Regions from separate parts of the Rhizobium sp. NZLR8 genome, predicted to be linked through region 1. Evidence: predicted binding sites of a transcription regulator. Region 1 holds the regulator's gene; each other region holds the start of a gene.

Region 1 (3,769 bases):
AGCTCTTGTAGACGAGACCGATGCCGAGTTTGGCGCAAAGCTCCTTCAGTGTGCCGGCAACCATGAAGGCGTGGTCGCGGCTCTCCATCTGGCAAGGGCCGGCAATCAGCGACAGGCGGCCGGTATTGGAAAATGTGACCTGGCCTGCGCCCTCGCCGATCCTGACTTCGGAATTCGTATCAGTGCTCATCGTGTTTCCTCGAAGGCGAAGAGCGTGCCCTGCCCGGGCGCGGGCTTCACCAGAATGCGATTGTTCTTGCGCGTGTAGGTCACTCCGTTAGCAGCCAAATGCGCTTCTGTCACGGCAAGATCGGTGACGGCAAAGAGGATAGCCCGGCCGCGCAGGCCGCGGTCGGCGGATGCGACGGCGATCTCGAAATAGGCCTCCAGCCCTTCCGGCGTCATCAGGCTGATTTTCGCATTCGGCGCCGCGATATTAACGCCGAAACCGGTTTTCTCGACGGCCGATTGCGCCGTTGCAAGGCTGACGAAGGCGGCGAATGCAGAGGGGTCCGGCGCGCAAAGCGCGATCTCGGCAATGCCGGTGACGCCATTGGCATGCGTCTCTAGCGCACCGCGATCGGCCGGCAGAGGATTGATGCGCTCAACACAGAAGAGGAAGAAATCCGGCGCGCGCAACTCAGCGGCAAAGGCCAGCTTGAAGCCGGCCATGGTCTCGGAACCGTCCGGCATTTTCATCGGCCGGCTGAACTGCAGCATGTCGCCGGCGCTCGATCCGCTGCCGACGAAGCTCCGATGAGCGCGGCCGGCATCCCCGGTGCCGAACGCCACCGCCGAAAGCCCCTCCTCGCCACAGCGGAAGCGGAAGGCCCGATTGCGGGCGGTGAAGACATTGCCTTGCCGCGCCGATGCCTCGCTCTCCTCGCGGCTGGCGATACCGAGCGGCTCCAGATAGGTCTTGTCGGCAAAGAAGACGCAGGCATTCTCCGTTCCGAAGGGATGGCGGGCATCGGCGGCAACGGTGAAGCCAAGCTTGCCGAGCCTTTCGCGCGCCAGGTCGATATTGACAACGGGCAGCACGACATGATCCAGCGGGTGCGGTTTGGCCGAGTGCTCGTTCATGATATCCCTCCCTGAAACGCCAAGAGGGTGCGACAGCGCCACCTTCAATGCAAGACATGTGCGCCAATCCGGCGAATGAAAATAAAAAACTCAACGAGTTGGCGGCAAGTTTTACGGAAATTTAGCTACTTGCGGAACACATATGGAACATATAGTGTTCTGTTCTGGATTTGTTTCAATCAAGGGGTCACACGTCGATGCTCACGCGCAAACAACAGGAGCTCCTGCTTTTCATTCATGAGCGCATGAAGGAATCCGGCATTCCGCCCTCTTTCGACGAAATGAAGGATGCCCTGGATCTGGCCTCGAAATCCGGCATTCATCGTTTGATCACAGCGCTTGAAGAGCGTGGCTTCATTCGCCGCCTACCGAACCGCGCCCGGGCGCTCGAGGTCATCAAGCTTCCGGAGGCCTACAGCCCGAGCATCCAGCCCCGGCGCGGCTTTTCGCCAAGCGTCATCGAGGGCAGCCTCGGCAAGCCGCAGCCGGTCGCCGCCCCCGCTCCTGCAAAACCGGTCGCCGATAACGGCAACTCCGTCTCCGTGCCGGTCATGGGCCGGATCGCTGCCGGCGTTCCGATCTCGGCGATCCAGAATAACACCCACGACATCGTCGTTCCCGCAGACATGCTCGGCTCCGGCGAACATTATGCGCTGGAGGTCAAGGGCGATTCGATGATCGACGCCGGCATCTTCGACGGCGACACGGTAATCATCCGCAACGGCAGCACCGCAAGTCCCGGCGACATTGTCGTTGCCCTGGTCGATGACGAAGAAGCGACGCTCAAACGTTTCCGCCGCAAGGGCGCCTCGATCGCGCTGGAGGCTGCCAATCCGGCTTATGAGACCCGGATTTTCGGGCCGGACCGCGTCAAGGTGCAGGGCAAGCTCGTCGGCCTCATTCGCCGCTATCACTGACATTGGAGAGGCCGGATTCGGCAAAACTGTTGCTGCGCCAGTCATAGGCGCGATGGCGCTTCCATGGGCGCGACAGGGTTTCGAATGCGGTCACGACCTCCAGGCCGGCATCGGCGAAGCGCAGCTCGACGGAGCCAGTCCTGCGCAGCGTCTCACCGGTAAAGAGCGTCGCTCCTGATCGGCAGCTGTTGAACCGCAGGCGGACCGACGTCACGACGATATCCGCCGCGTCGCAAGCCGGACCGAGATAGGCAGCGTTGTCGATGACGGCAACCACATGACCATTGCCGAGCCTTGATGTGCACCAGGCCTTTTTGACGCAGGAAAAGCGGTTTGCTTCACCACCGGCGACAGCCGCCCGCATCGCCGCCCTCGCTTCATTCTGCTGATCGCGGGAAAGCCTGACGCGGCGGTCGTCTCCCTCCGGCGGGACAGCGGGACCATCCAGCATTTTCGGCGGGAAATGCGTCGGCAGGACAAGTGCTCTCTGCCACTGATCGAAGATGAAATCCGGCGGGTTTTCGCGGTTGGAAGCGATTGCCGCAGCCGCGACCACTGCGACGAGACTGCCATCCTCCGAAATCACCAGATCCGGCGCCCGGGGAAGCGGCAGAAGCAGCACGCCGAGCGTAGAGACGGCGATAATCGATGTGCCGATATGGCGCAGCCGGGTGCGCAGCAGCGTCAGCAGCAGAAAGCCGGCCACGGCGACAGCGAAATACCAAGCCGGCAAGCGGCCGATGCCGATATCACCGCCCCAACCGGACACCGTTTTGGCGACCGCAATCACCAGGTCGAGGCCGAGGCCGACCACCTTCCAGAGCGGAACGTCCAGACCGAACGGCATGAGCAACATCGCCAGCAGCCCGGCCGGCATGACGATGAAGGAGATGATCGGCATCGTCGCGAGATTTGCCGGCAGCCCGTAAGCGGTCAGGCGATGAAAATGTTCGATCGAAAACAGCGCCGTGGAAAAACCGCCGATCAGCGAGGTCAGGAAGACGCCGCCGAAGAAGCCGGCGACGGCAACGACCGGTCGGAAGACCGGCAGTTTCAGCAAGGCGTTTTCGCGGACGCGCCGGTCCTTCCACAGTTGATAACCCGATACGAGTGCCAATGTCGCGGCAAAGGACATCTGGAAGCTCGGGCCCAAGACTTCGGACGGCGAAATGGCGATGATGACGAGCGCCGAGAGAACGACATTGCGCAGGCTGATCGACGGCCGGTCGAAGAAGACGGCGACCAGCATGATCGCCATCATGATGAAGGCACGTTCGGCCGAGACCCCGAAGCCGGAAATCAGGTAGTAGGCGGTGACGGCGCTGAGCGCGCCGGCGGCGGCGATCTTCTTTGTCGGATAGGCCTGAGCGACGCCCGGAAAAAGGCTGAGCAGCATCCGGAAGCCGACGAAGAAGATGCCGGCCGACAGCGCCATGTTGAGGCCGGAGATCGCGACAATATGAGCAAGGCCGGACTGGCGCAGCGCCTCCGTCGTCGCATTCGAGATGGCGCGTCGCTCGTCGGTCACCAAAGCAGCGGCAAAAGCGCCGGTGTCGCCGGGCAGGATCGATCGTATGCGGTCGCCAATGCTACTGCGCAGGCGGTAAAGCCATTCCAGCAGAGCTGCCGATGTCGATCTGGCAGCCTGCGGACCCGCCTCCAGATCCTTCTCTGGCGCACCGTAGAAGAAGCCGTTGGCGCCGATGCCATCGAAATAGGCACCGAAGGAGAAGTCGTTGAGCTCGGGAAGTGCGGGGCCTGCCGGCGGC
Region 2 (3,769 bases), on a different contig from region 1:
TCGAAGGCTCGTCGAGCACATAGAGCACGCCGGTCAGCCCCGAGCCGATCTGCGAGGCCAGCCGGATGCGCTGGCTTTCGCCGCCCGACAGCGTGCCGGAATTGCGCGACAGGCTGAGATATTCCAGGCCGACATCGTTGAGGAAACGCAGCCGGTCGCGGATTTCCTTGAGGATGCGCACGGCAATCTCGTTCTGCTTGGCGTTGAAGCTGGCCGGCAGCGTCTCGAACCAGTCGCGGGCGACGCGGATCGACATGGCAGTCACTTCGCCGATATGCAGCGTGGCGATCTTCACCGCGAGCGCTTCCGGCTTCAGGCGGAAGCCGTTGCAGGAAGGGCAGGGTGCTGCCGACATGAAGCGCTCGATGTCCTCACGCGCCCAGGCGGAATCGGTCTCCTTCCAGCGCCGCTCGAGATTGGTGATGATGCCCTCGAAATTCTTCTGCGTCGTATAGGAGCGGGCGCCGTCGGCATAATGGAATTCGATCTTGTCGTCGGTGCCGTTGAGAATGACGTCCTTGGCCTCGTCGGAAAGATCGTTCCAGCGGGTGCCGAGCTTGAAGCCGTAATGTTTGCCCAGCGCTTCCAGCGTCTGATTGTAATAGGGCGAGGTCGACTTGGCCCAGGGCGCGATCGCCCCGTCGCGCAGCGTCCGTTCCGGCTCGGGCACGATCAGGTCGCGATCGATCTTCTGCTGGGCGCCGAGGCCGTCGCAGGTCGGGCAGGCGCCGAAGGGATTGTTGAAGGAGAACAGTCGCGGCTCGATCTCCGGAATGGTGAAGCCGGAAACCGGGCAGGCGAATTTTTCCGAAAACAGCACGCGCTCATGCGTCTCGTTGAGCGACTTGTTGGCCGAACCGCCGGCCGAGGTCTCTTCCAGCGGCAGCGGCTTGTCGGCGAATTCGGCGACCGCCAGCCCGTCGGCGAGCTTCAGGCAGGTTTCCAGGCTGTCGGCTAGGCGGGCCGAGACATCCGAGCGCACGACGATGCGGTCGACCACCACGTCGATGTCGTGCTTGTATTTCTTGTCGAGCACCGGCGCCTCGGCAATCTCGTAGAACTGGCCGTCGACCTTGACGCGCTGGAAGCCCTTCTTCATCAGCTCCGCCAGTTCCTTCTTGTATTCGCCCTTGCGCCCGCGCACGAGCGGCGCGAGAATATAAAGACGGGTGCCTTCGCCGAAATCGAGCACGCGGTCGACCATCTGGCTGACGGTCTGGCTTTCGATCGGCAGGCCGGTCGCCGGTGAATAGGGCACGCCGACGCGGGCAAAGAGCAACCGCATATAGTCGTAGATCTCGGTCACGGTGCCGACCGTCGAGCGCGGGTTGCGCGAGGTGGTTTTCTGCTCGATCGAGATCGCCGGCGACAGTCCGTCGATCTGGTCGACGTCGGGCTTCTGCATCATCTCGAGAAACTGCCGGGCATAGGCCGAGAGGCTCTCGACATAGCGCCGCTGGCCCTCGGCATAGATCGTGTCGAAGGCAAGCGAGGATTTGCCGGAGCCCGAAAGCCCGGTCATGACGATCAGCTTATTGCGCGGCAGATCGAGATCGATGCCTTTGAGATTATGCTCGCGCGCGCCGCGGATGGAGATCGTCTTCAGTTCGCTCATCGTCTCAGCTTGGTCCTTTGGGATAACAGCCCTTATTTAGTGATGCCGAACGGCGAGTCGAGGCTGAATGTCCGCAACACTGAAGGTTTTCGATTCTGTTGACAGGATCATACGGATAAACTAGAACAAAGAAAGAACAAAAATCCTGATGGATGCATGCGGTGTTCTGACGGAGAAATATGTGGATTAAGTGCCGCCCATGCGCATCGGCGGTCGTTGATGGTTTAAGGTGCGCCGATCGATTGAAACGCCGCCGGGCAGGGCGGCAGGTAGGGTGAGAGCATGGCTGGTAGCGTAAACAAGGTAATTCTGATCGGAAATGTCGGTGCGGACCCGGAAATCCGCCGCACCCAGGATGGCCGGCCGATCGCCAATCTTCGTATTGCGACCTCGGAGACCTGGCGCGACCGCAATTCCGGCGAGCGTCGTGAAAAGACCGAATGGCACACTGTCGTCGTCTTTAACGAGGGCCTGTGCAAGGTCGTCGAGCAATATGTGAAGAAGGGCGCCAAGCTCTATATCGAAGGCCAGTTGCAGACCCGTAAGTGGCAGGACCAGCAGGGACAGGACCGCTACTCGACGGAAGTGGTGCTGCAGGGCTTCGGTTCGACGCTGACCATGCTCGACGGCCGCGGTGAAGGCGGCGGTGCAAGCTCCGGTGGCGGCCGTGGCGGCAGCAGCAGCAATGATTATGGCGACGACTACGGCGCCCCGGCTCCCTCATCATCGCCAAGCCGCGGCGGTGGCGGCGGTGGCAACTTCTCGCGGGATCTCGACGACGACATCCCGTTCTGATCGGCCGTTCGTGGTTTATGATTTATCCGAGAGCATGACGTCTTTAACGGCGTCATGCTCTTTTTCTTTGATCTCGCGGCGGATGCCGTTTTCAGTGCGGCGTTGCGCTGATCAGATTGAACGCCGATTTCGCCCCGTCGACGACGAACTGTGCGGCAAGGGCCGCGAGGATAACGCCGAGAAGCCGCGTCAGAATTGCCCGGCCGGTGACGCCGAGGAAACGGTCCAGCCGTTCGGCGATCAGCAGCATTAGGAAGGTCAGCAGCAGATTGGCGGCAATGACGCCGATCAGTTGGGCTTTCCCGATGGAGGTGGCGAGCGTGCCGGCAAGCAGGATCGTCGCCGAGATGGCGCCCGGGCCGGCAATCAGCGGCAAGGCTAGCGGGAAGACGGCGATATTCTCGATGTGATCCTTGGTGATGGCCGCTTCGGTGGCCTTCTCCTTGCGTTCCTGGCGTCTTTCGAAGACCATCTCGAAGGCGATCCAGAACAGCAGCAGACCGCCGGCGATGCGGAAGGCGCCGATCGAAATCCCGAGCACGCCGAGTACGCCGGCCCCAAACAGCGCGAAGACGGCGAGGATGATGAAGGCGATAACCGAGCCGCGCAGCGCCACCTGCGTGCGCTGGGCGCGGCTCATGCCCATCGTCAGCCCCAGGAAGATCGGTGCGAGCCCCGGCGGATCGATGGTGACCAGCAGCGTCGTGAAGGCGTTGATCAATTGGTCGGCGCTTGCCATCGTCTCTCCGGAACCCCATATAGTCGGGTGGTTTTTATGCGTGGTTTTATGATTGTGAAGCGGCGATTCCGATTTGGCAAATATCCCGCGGCGGCCCGCGGCGGATTTGTCCGGTTCGGCCGCGCAACTTGCATGTTTTACCCTCTTTAAGCCGCAAAAGCCTGTTCAAAACGCCCGGTGAAATTGGCGCTGCAACGGGCTTTCCGCTATAAATCTTCAAGTGATTCTAGAAGAGATCGTGATCTGTTTTGACTGAGCAAACACCCCCCGGCGGCGGGAAGCTCCCGCCAGGCATCGAGCCCATCTCCATCATGGAGGAAATGCAGCGGTCGTATCTCGATTACGCCATGAGCGTCATCGTTAGCCGCGCGCTGCCCGACGTGCGCGACGGCCTGAAGCCCGTGCACCGGCGCATCCTCTACGGCATGTCCGAGCTTGGCATCGACTGGAACAAGAAATACGTCAAATGCGCCCGCGTCACCGGTGACGTGATGGGTAAATTCCATCCGCACGGCAATTCCGCGATCTATGATGCGCTCGCCCGTATGGCGCAGCCCTGGTCGCTGCGTCTGCCGCTGATCGACGGCCAAGGCAATTTCGGCTCGGTTGATGGTGACCCG
Region 3 (3,769 bases), on a different contig from region 1:
CTTCGCCAGCAGTTCGAAGATATTGTCGGCCTGCGGCTTCGATACGCCGTTCTTGACGGCGCCGACGACGAAGCGTTCGCGCTGCTGGTCCATCTCGGCCTTGATCTTCTTGCCCATGGCGCGGCGCAGAAGATCGGCTTCTCCGAGCGAGTAACCGGACAGGACCTGGGCGATCTGCATCACCTGTTCCTGGTAGACGATGACGCCTTGGGTTTCCTTGAGCAGGTGGTCGATCATCGGATGGATCGATTCCAGCTCTTCTTCACCGTGCTTGCGGGCATTGTAGGTCGGGATGTTCTCCATCGGACCCGGACGGTAGAGCGCCACCAGGGCGATGATGTCCTCGATGCAGTCCGGCTTCATGCCGATCAGCGCCTTGCGCATGCCGGCACTTTCCACCTGGAACACGCCGACCGTCTCGCCGCGCGACAGCATCTCGTAGGTCTTCTTGTCGTCGAGAGGGATCGCCGCGAGATCGACCTTGACGCCGAGCTTGGCGACAAAATCGACCGCGACCTTCAGCACCGTCAGCGTCTTCAGGCCAAGAAAGTCGAATTTGACCAGGCCGGCCTGCTCTACCCATTTCATGTTGAACTGGGTGACCGGCATGTCGGAGCGCGGATCGCGATACATCGGCACCAGCTTGGAAAGCGGGCGGTCGCCGATGACGATGCCGGCGGCATGCGTCGAGGCATGGCGGTAAAGCCCCTCGATCTTCTGGGCAATGTCGAGCAGGCGCGCGACGACCGGCTCCTTCGCCGCCTCCTCCTGCAGCTTCGGCTCCTCCTCGATCGCTTTGGACAGCGGCGTCGGATTGGCCGGATTGTTCGGCACGAGTTTGCAGATCTTGTCTACCTGGCCGTAAGGCATTTCCAGCACGCGGCCGACATCGCGAAGGGCGGCGCGCGCCTGCAGCGAACCGAAGGTGATGATCTGCGCCACCTGCTCGCGGCCATACTTGGCCTGGACGTAGCGGATCACCTCTTCGCGGCGGTCCTGGCAGAAGTCGATGTCGAAGTCCGGCATCGAGACGCGTTCCGGATTGAGGAAGCGCTCGAAGAGCAGCGAAAACCGCAGCGGATCGACGTCGGTGATCGTCAACGCGTAGGCGACCAGGGAACCTGCGCCCGAACCGCGGCCCGGGCCGACCGGTATATCCTGCTGCTTGGCCCATTTGATGAAGTCGGCAACGATCAGGAAGTACCCGGGAAAACGCATGCGCTCGATGACGCTGAGTTCAAAATCCAGTCGCTCGCGATATTCCTTTTCCTCGTAACCCGGCGACATGCCGAGCGTCGAAAGCCGCATGTCCAGCCCTTCGACTGCCTGGCGGCGCAGTTCGCTCGCCTCGGCGCGTTCGGCCTCCTCGGGATCGTCGGTCGCACCGGTGAAGCGCGGCAGGATCGGCTTTCGCGTCTTCAGCACGAAGGAGCAACGCTTGGCGATCTCGATGGTGTTTTCCAGCGCTTCCGGCAGATCGGCGAAGAGCTTGGCCATCTCGGCCCGGCTCTTCAGATAATGGTCCGGGGTCAGGCGAAAGCGGCTATCGTCGGAGACGATGGCATTGTGGGCGACCGCCATCAGCGCATCATGGGCGTCGTAATCGTCGCGTGTCGGAAAGAAGGCCTCGTTGGTCGCAACCAGCGGCAGGTCGTTGAGATAGGCAAGCCCGACGATCCTCTGCTCATGGCGCTTGTCGTAGGTACCGTGCCGCTGCAGCTCGACATAGAGCCGGTCGCCAAAGAGACGCTTCAGCGCAAGCAGCCGGACTTCCGCCTGGGCTGCATGGCCCTCCTTGATCGCCACGTCGACAGGCCCGGTCAGGGCGCCGGTCAGGGCGATCAACCCTTCTGTGCCGGCCTCTTCCAGCCAGGAGGCCTTGATATGAATGGCCTGGTTGCTTTCGCCGCCGAGATAGGCGCGGCTGACGAGGTCGACGAGCCGTTCGTAACCGGCATCGGTGGCAGCGAGAAGAACGATCGACGGCAGCTTGATCAGGGCCTGCTGGCCGCCGCGCTTTTCCGTTTCCAGCCCGTCTTCCATGTCGATCGAGACCTGGCAGCCGATGATCGGCTGCAGGCCCTCCTCCATCGCTTTCTGGGAGAATTCCAGCGCGACGAACAGATTGTTGGTGTCGGTAATGGCGATCGCCGGCTGGCTGTCGCCGGTCGCCTTGTAAAGGATCTTCTTCAGCGGCAAGGCGCCTTCGAGAAGCGAATAGGCGGAGTGGACCCTCAGGTGGATGAAGCCCGGCGTGCCGCCGGTCACCTCAGCCGTTGAACCCTTTGCCGTATCCGCCATGCCATGCCTTCCCAATCACCCGAATGAATCGGACGCATTGTCGGCATAGAGGGCGAAGATGTCCAGAAGAAGTCCCGCGTCCGGACCGCATGATTGCCATGCGGTCCCCTGAAAAGTTTAGATTGCCATGACGATGAGCGAGAAGCTGGCAACGAACATTGCGATGGAGGTGAATGCTGCGATATCACGGATCATGTCAGTCATTTGGCTCTCCTTTACTTGTTATGTTTTCAATTTGTTCGATGTTTGTTCCGTTGTCAACAGGAATCTTTTCCTTCTTTCTTGCGTTAGAAAATCCCGGGATGCGCATTGCGATTCGGTAAGGTCCGGGACGCGATCTGATGAGGAGCGATGTTGTTTCGCGATCTGCCGTAGATCGTGACATGGTCGCCAGACGGCCGACCTCCTCTCAAGACGACCCGCTTGTCTCGGCTGATGTTCTTTTTTTGTTCTTTACAGATCACTGCATATTTGCCAGCATCCGGCCGAGAGGAGAACGACATGCTCGACATTGCGATGCTGAACGAATTCGTCGTGGAGGCGAAGGCTGCGACCTATGGCGGCAGCGGCGTGCCGCGCGCGCCCTGCCGGCCGGGTGCCCACGATATGGGCTATGAGCGCGGCGACTGGCGCTATCTCGACAGCTATTTCGGCGGCACCGATTTCGCCGGACAGGAGGTGGTGTGGTTTGCCGGCGAGCCCGTGTGGGTGATGAACTATTTCGGTTGGATCGTCGCACCAGATCTCATCGACGGCGCTACCGCCGGGGCGGTGATCAAAGCGGCACTTTCAGCCATGTATCGGCAGGGGCGCTTTCTCGGCGGGATGGAATTCGATCATCCAACGGGCCGCTATCTCGACCGCAGCGAAGGCGGTTGCGAGCGGTTCAGCGGCCACGAATGCATCATGGTAGACGGCCAGAAGGCCTATATGCTCGATTATCGCGGCGGGCTGGTCATCCCGTAATCGCCGCGTTAGATTTTGCAGCGTTATCCCGGAACCGCTGCACACGTCCGGGCGACATGCTCTAGAAATCGACGACCTTGCCATCCGCGATCGTCACGCGCCGATCCATGCGGCGGGCGAGCTCGTGATTGTGGGTGGCGATGAGGGCCGCGAGGCCGGACTGGCGCACCAGCGCTTCCAGCGCATCGAAGACGTAACTTGCCGTTTCCGGGTCGAGGTTGCCGGTCGGCTCGTCGGCAAGAAGCAAGCTCGGCGCATTGGCGACGGCGCGGGCGATCGCGACGCGCTGTTGCTCGCCGCCGGAAAGCTCGCCAGGGCGATGGGCGCCACGATGGCCGATGCGCATATAATCGAGAAGCTGGCCCGCCCGCTCACCGGCCTCCTTCCAGGACAGCCCAGCGATCAGCTGCGGCATCATGATGTTCTCGAGTGCGGAAAATTCCGGCAACAGGTGGTGGAATTGGTAGACGAAGCCGATCTCGCTGCGGCGGATCGCGGTACG
Region 4 (3,769 bases), on a different contig from region 1:
AGAAGCAGCCCCGGGCCGAACCGGCGGGTCAGCGGCGCCCGCGGTGCATCGATGACGTCGCCGACATATTTCAGACCGAGCTTCTTCAGGGCATCGACGGTTCGTCCTTCCAGCCGCAAGGCCGCGACCGGCAAGGGCAGCAGCACATGCTCCGTTTCCTCGTCCTCGATCACGCCGCCTTGCCCGAAGCGCGACGCGGCCCAGGAAAGGCCTGGCGACGACGAGATCGCCCCGCGCGCATCGAACCCCATATGAAAAAGCCGCGACAGCACATCTTTGAGAAGCGTCTTTTCCCCGCCGAAGAGATGGGCGCAGCCGCTAATATCCAGAAACAGGCCGTCCTTGCCGTCGAACGCCACCAGCGGCGTATAGCGGTCGCACCAGTCGGCAATGGCCTCCAGCAACCGGCGGTCGGCCTCCGGATCCTCTTCCGCGACCTCGAGCAATGGGTACATGGCGCGCGCTTCGGCAACGCCCTGCTCCTTCTTCAGGCCCAGCCTCTCGGCCAACTCGTCCAGAGCCGTCAGCCGCATCGCATTGTTGAGCTTGCCGGAACAGACGATAGGCGGCGTCTCAGGACGCCCTTTCGAACGCCAGGAGAGCCCCCACCGCCTGCGGGCGATTCGGTCCGTTGGCAGATGCGGGAAGCTGAGCGCTAGAATCCGTTGACTGTTCGCTTGGAGGACGAACGAGGTTTGGTTCGGCGACAGGGAGAAATTCGCGTTCATGGGGGTTCCACTCCAGAAAAAAGGAGAGCGGGGCCGGGTTACGGCTCTTCTCCAGCGTCAGACGGAAAATCGGATTGCCGATGCTGCCGGAAAGCTTCGATCCATCCGGCAATGGCCGCAGACCGGACGGGGCCGGCTCGACATGCAGACGGAAGGCCGCGCTGCTCGCCTCCTCCGCCCCGGCTTGACGGACAATAAAGAGCGGACGGCGGGCAGCACGCGCCCGAAGGCTGAGCCTGCGGCTTTCGGTCAGACCGAAATGGGCGGGATTGCCGCGCACTTCGAAGATGACGGCCGAAAAAGCAGCGCTTTCCACCGCCGTCTCCACCAGCCAGAGCGCCTCGTCCAGCTTGCGCGGCGCCGCATGGAGAAACCGCTCCGGGCTCAGCCCGAAATCCAGAAGCCCGGGGGCATAGGGACGGCCGGCCTCCAGCGTGCCGACAGCATCGCCGATCCAGAGGAACGGCGAAAGCCTGCCGGCATCCGCTTCCTGCTTCTGCAGCCGCGCTGCGACAGCCATTGCCAGCCCGCTGGCAGCACCTGCATCGCGAGACAAAATCGAGCGGAATTCGGTGATTGCATCGAGCGGCAGACCGCCTTCCAGCGCCTCATCAAGACATTCCACCCCAAACGCCAGCGGCGGCAGAATGCATCTCCGGGGCGCCTTGCCGCCTTCCGCCAGGGTTTCCCGCTCGGCCGCCGCAAGCGCCGGCGCCGGCTTCCCCTCTAGTCTGGCGATGGTTTCGCGGAGCGCAAAAAGCCGCTCGCGCGCCAGGGCGTGCTGCGCCATGGCGTTTCTCCAATCCGTCTTGTTCCTGTTATGTTCTTATAGATTCCAGAGAGCTAATGAAGAGTCAACGGCCATTTTATATGAATTTATTCCTGCCTTTGATTCCGCACTCGAAAATCGGCGATAAAGGTTCTATATGGCCCGCAAAGGAAGGATTATTCATGGCCCGCATAGACCAGAGCGATGATTGGCGGGACCGCCATGCGCCGACGATAAGCGCCTTCGAGTCGCTGGCCATGGAGGCCTACAGCCATCTGCCGGAAGAATTCCGCCAGCTGACCACCAACCTGACGATCGAGATCGAAGATTTCCCCGATGACGACGTGTTCGAGGACATGGCGCTGGAAACCCCTTTCGATCTGCTTGGTCTTTTCGAGGGCAGGGGCATTTCCGAACGTTTCACAGTGGAAACCGGCGAGATGCCCAACCGCATCCGCCTCTATCGGCGGCCTATTCTCGATTACTGGGCTGAGAATGACGAGACGCTCGGCGACATCATCACCCACGTCCTGATCCACGAAATCGGCCACCATTTCGGGCTGAGCGACGATGATATGGAGCGGATCGAGGAAAGCGCCGAGGAAGCCGCCGATCGCTGAAGCCGGGTGTCCGGCAGAACGAGCTATTGCTCGGAGAGCTTCACCTCGGGATGGTAATCCTTGCCTTCGACAGTCTTGACGACGGCCTGGCCGCACTGCATCGCGCCGGTCGCGGCATTGAAGGCATATGTCGGCGAGCCCTCCAGTGACCAGCCCTTGTTGAGGGCGGCGGTGACCTTGTGGCAGAAGGAAGCATCGTCGGGACCGGTCAGGAAGCGGTAGAGTTTCATCAGGCGGGCTTTCTTGCAGAAATCAGGCGAGCTTTATGAACCAGAGCTTCGGCTTGGACAAGATGCAGCCGCTCGATCATCCGCCCACCTGAATTGATGACGTTCAAACCATCGGAAGCGGGGTCGGCAAAGGCTGATATGATCGCCTCTGCTTCCGCAATGGCCGCCGGATCCGGGCCGAAATGGCGGTTGGCAGGCTCGATCTGGGTGGGGTGGATCAGCATCTTGCCGGCAAAACCCATGGCCCGGCCCTGCAGGCATTCGGCATCGAAACCCTGTTCGTCCCTGAAATCGTTGAAGACGCTGTCGATTGCATCGAGCCCGTAAGCGCTGACCGCCAGGACGACCTGCATCAGCCATGGCACGAGATAGGTCCGCCCCGGCTGGGCCAGCACGCCCGTTTCCTTGCGCAGGTCGTTGAGCCCGACGACGAGGCAATCGAGCCGCGAGCCCGTCGTGCGTCCCGCTTCCGCGATTGCCGCTGCATTCAGGATGCCGCGCGGCGTCTCGATCATCGCCCAGATGCGCAGATCTTCCGCTGCATCCGCTTCGAAGAGAAAGTCGCTGATATCAGTGATATCCTGCGGCTCGTCGACCTTCGGCAGCAGCACAGCATCGGGACCAAGCGCCGTCACCAGCTCCATGTCCGCCGGCCCGAAATCCGATGACAGGCTGTTGATGCGGATAATCCGCTCCTTGTTTTCGAGCGGCCGATCCGAAAAGAAGCGCCTCAGGTTTTCCCGCGCTTGCCCCTTCTTTTCCGGCGCCACGGAATCTTCGAGATCGAAGATCACCGCATCGCAATCGACCGCATGGGTCTTTTCGAGGGCACGCAGATTGATGGCGGGCACACTCAGCACCGAACGGCGCAGGCGGACGGAGCGGGTCGCTGGGTTTCGGCTCATGGCTGAATTAGTGCCAAGCTTTGAAGGCCGAAGCAAGCAGCCCGCCCCGGAACGACGCGCAGAACAACAAAAAGCCATGCTTGCCTTGCAGAGAGGAAAAAGAAGGACCACATTCCTTTCCGAAGAAAGGTCTCAAACCCATGCAGAACATTCGCTCCATCTTCTTCATGCTTGCCGGCGCCACCGTTTTCGTGGCCATGCTGCTTTTCACCTTCTCGGTGACGCTTGCCGTCGGCGGCATCCTGACCGTGCTCATGGTCGGACGCGCGCTTTCGATGAAGATGAAGCCCGCTCCAGTCCGCGCCAAGGCAAACAACGGTAAGCCGGAGATGCGCATCTGGAACGACGGCCGCGGCACGATTATCGATCTCTGAGCAGCTCTCGCTAAAAAAGCCGACCGACATTGTCGCATCATGCTTCCATCATACGTCTTTGAAGCAGCCGGGCATTCTGCCGGCGCTTCACAACGAATGGAGGACGAGCATGGATGCGACGACGGAAAACAATCCGGTCAAGA

Evidence for each region. The regulator LexA, encoded in region 1, represses DNA repair genes until DNA is damaged. The targets are predictions, from matches to a motif close to TGTTCNNNNTGTGTTCNG.
Region 2: the regulator LexA is predicted to act here: its motif matches at 1,737-1,754, upstream of uvrA (excinuclease ABC subunit UvrA).
Region 3: the regulator LexA is predicted to act here: its motif matches at 2,538-2,555, upstream of dnaE (DNA polymerase III subunit alpha).
Region 4: the regulator LexA is predicted to act here: its motif matches at 1,539-1,556, upstream of HJB89_RS33230 (ImuA family protein).

What each region holds. Positions count from the first base shown of each region.
Region 1 covers NZ_JABDVY010000007.1:214,135-217,903, reverse strand. Annotated here, with positions in the region: gene kdsA (3-deoxy-8-phosphooctulonate synthase) at 1-190, opposite strand, end outside; gene HJB89_RS17910 (VOC family protein) at 187-1,083, opposite strand; gene lexA (transcriptional repressor LexA) at 1,281-2,000, shown strand; gene HJB89_RS17900 (ComEC/Rec2 family competence protein) at 1,981-3,769, opposite strand, start outside.
Region 2 covers NZ_JABDVY010000014.1:70,143-73,911, forward strand. Annotated here, with positions in the region: gene uvrA (excinuclease ABC subunit UvrA) at 1-1,615, opposite strand, end outside; gene HJB89_RS25710 (single-stranded DNA-binding protein) at 1,898-2,410, shown strand; gene HJB89_RS25715 (MarC family protein) at 2,502-3,149, opposite strand; gene gyrA (DNA gyrase subunit A) at 3,398-3,769, shown strand, end outside.
Region 3 covers NZ_JABDVY010000003.1:580,810-584,578, reverse strand. Annotated here, with positions in the region: gene dnaE (DNA polymerase III subunit alpha) at 1-2,301, opposite strand, end outside; gene HJB89_RS10330 (DUF5680 domain-containing protein) at 2,803-3,267, shown strand; gene HJB89_RS10325 (ABC transporter ATP-binding protein) at 3,329-3,769, opposite strand, start outside.
Region 4 covers NZ_JABDVY010000005.1:111,708-115,476, reverse strand. Annotated here, with positions in the region: gene HJB89_RS13600 (DNA polymerase Y family protein) at 1-563, opposite strand, end outside; gene HJB89_RS33230 (ImuA family protein) at 574-1,518, opposite strand; gene HJB89_RS13595 (metallopeptidase family protein) at 1,680-2,117, shown strand; gene HJB89_RS13590 (DUF1737 domain-containing protein) at 2,141-2,347, opposite strand; gene HJB89_RS13585 (CoA ester lyase) at 2,347-3,252, opposite strand; gene HJB89_RS13580 (hypothetical protein) at 3,393-3,626, shown strand; gene HJB89_RS13575 (glyoxalase/bleomycin resistance/extradiol dioxygenase family protein) at 3,736-3,769, shown strand, end outside.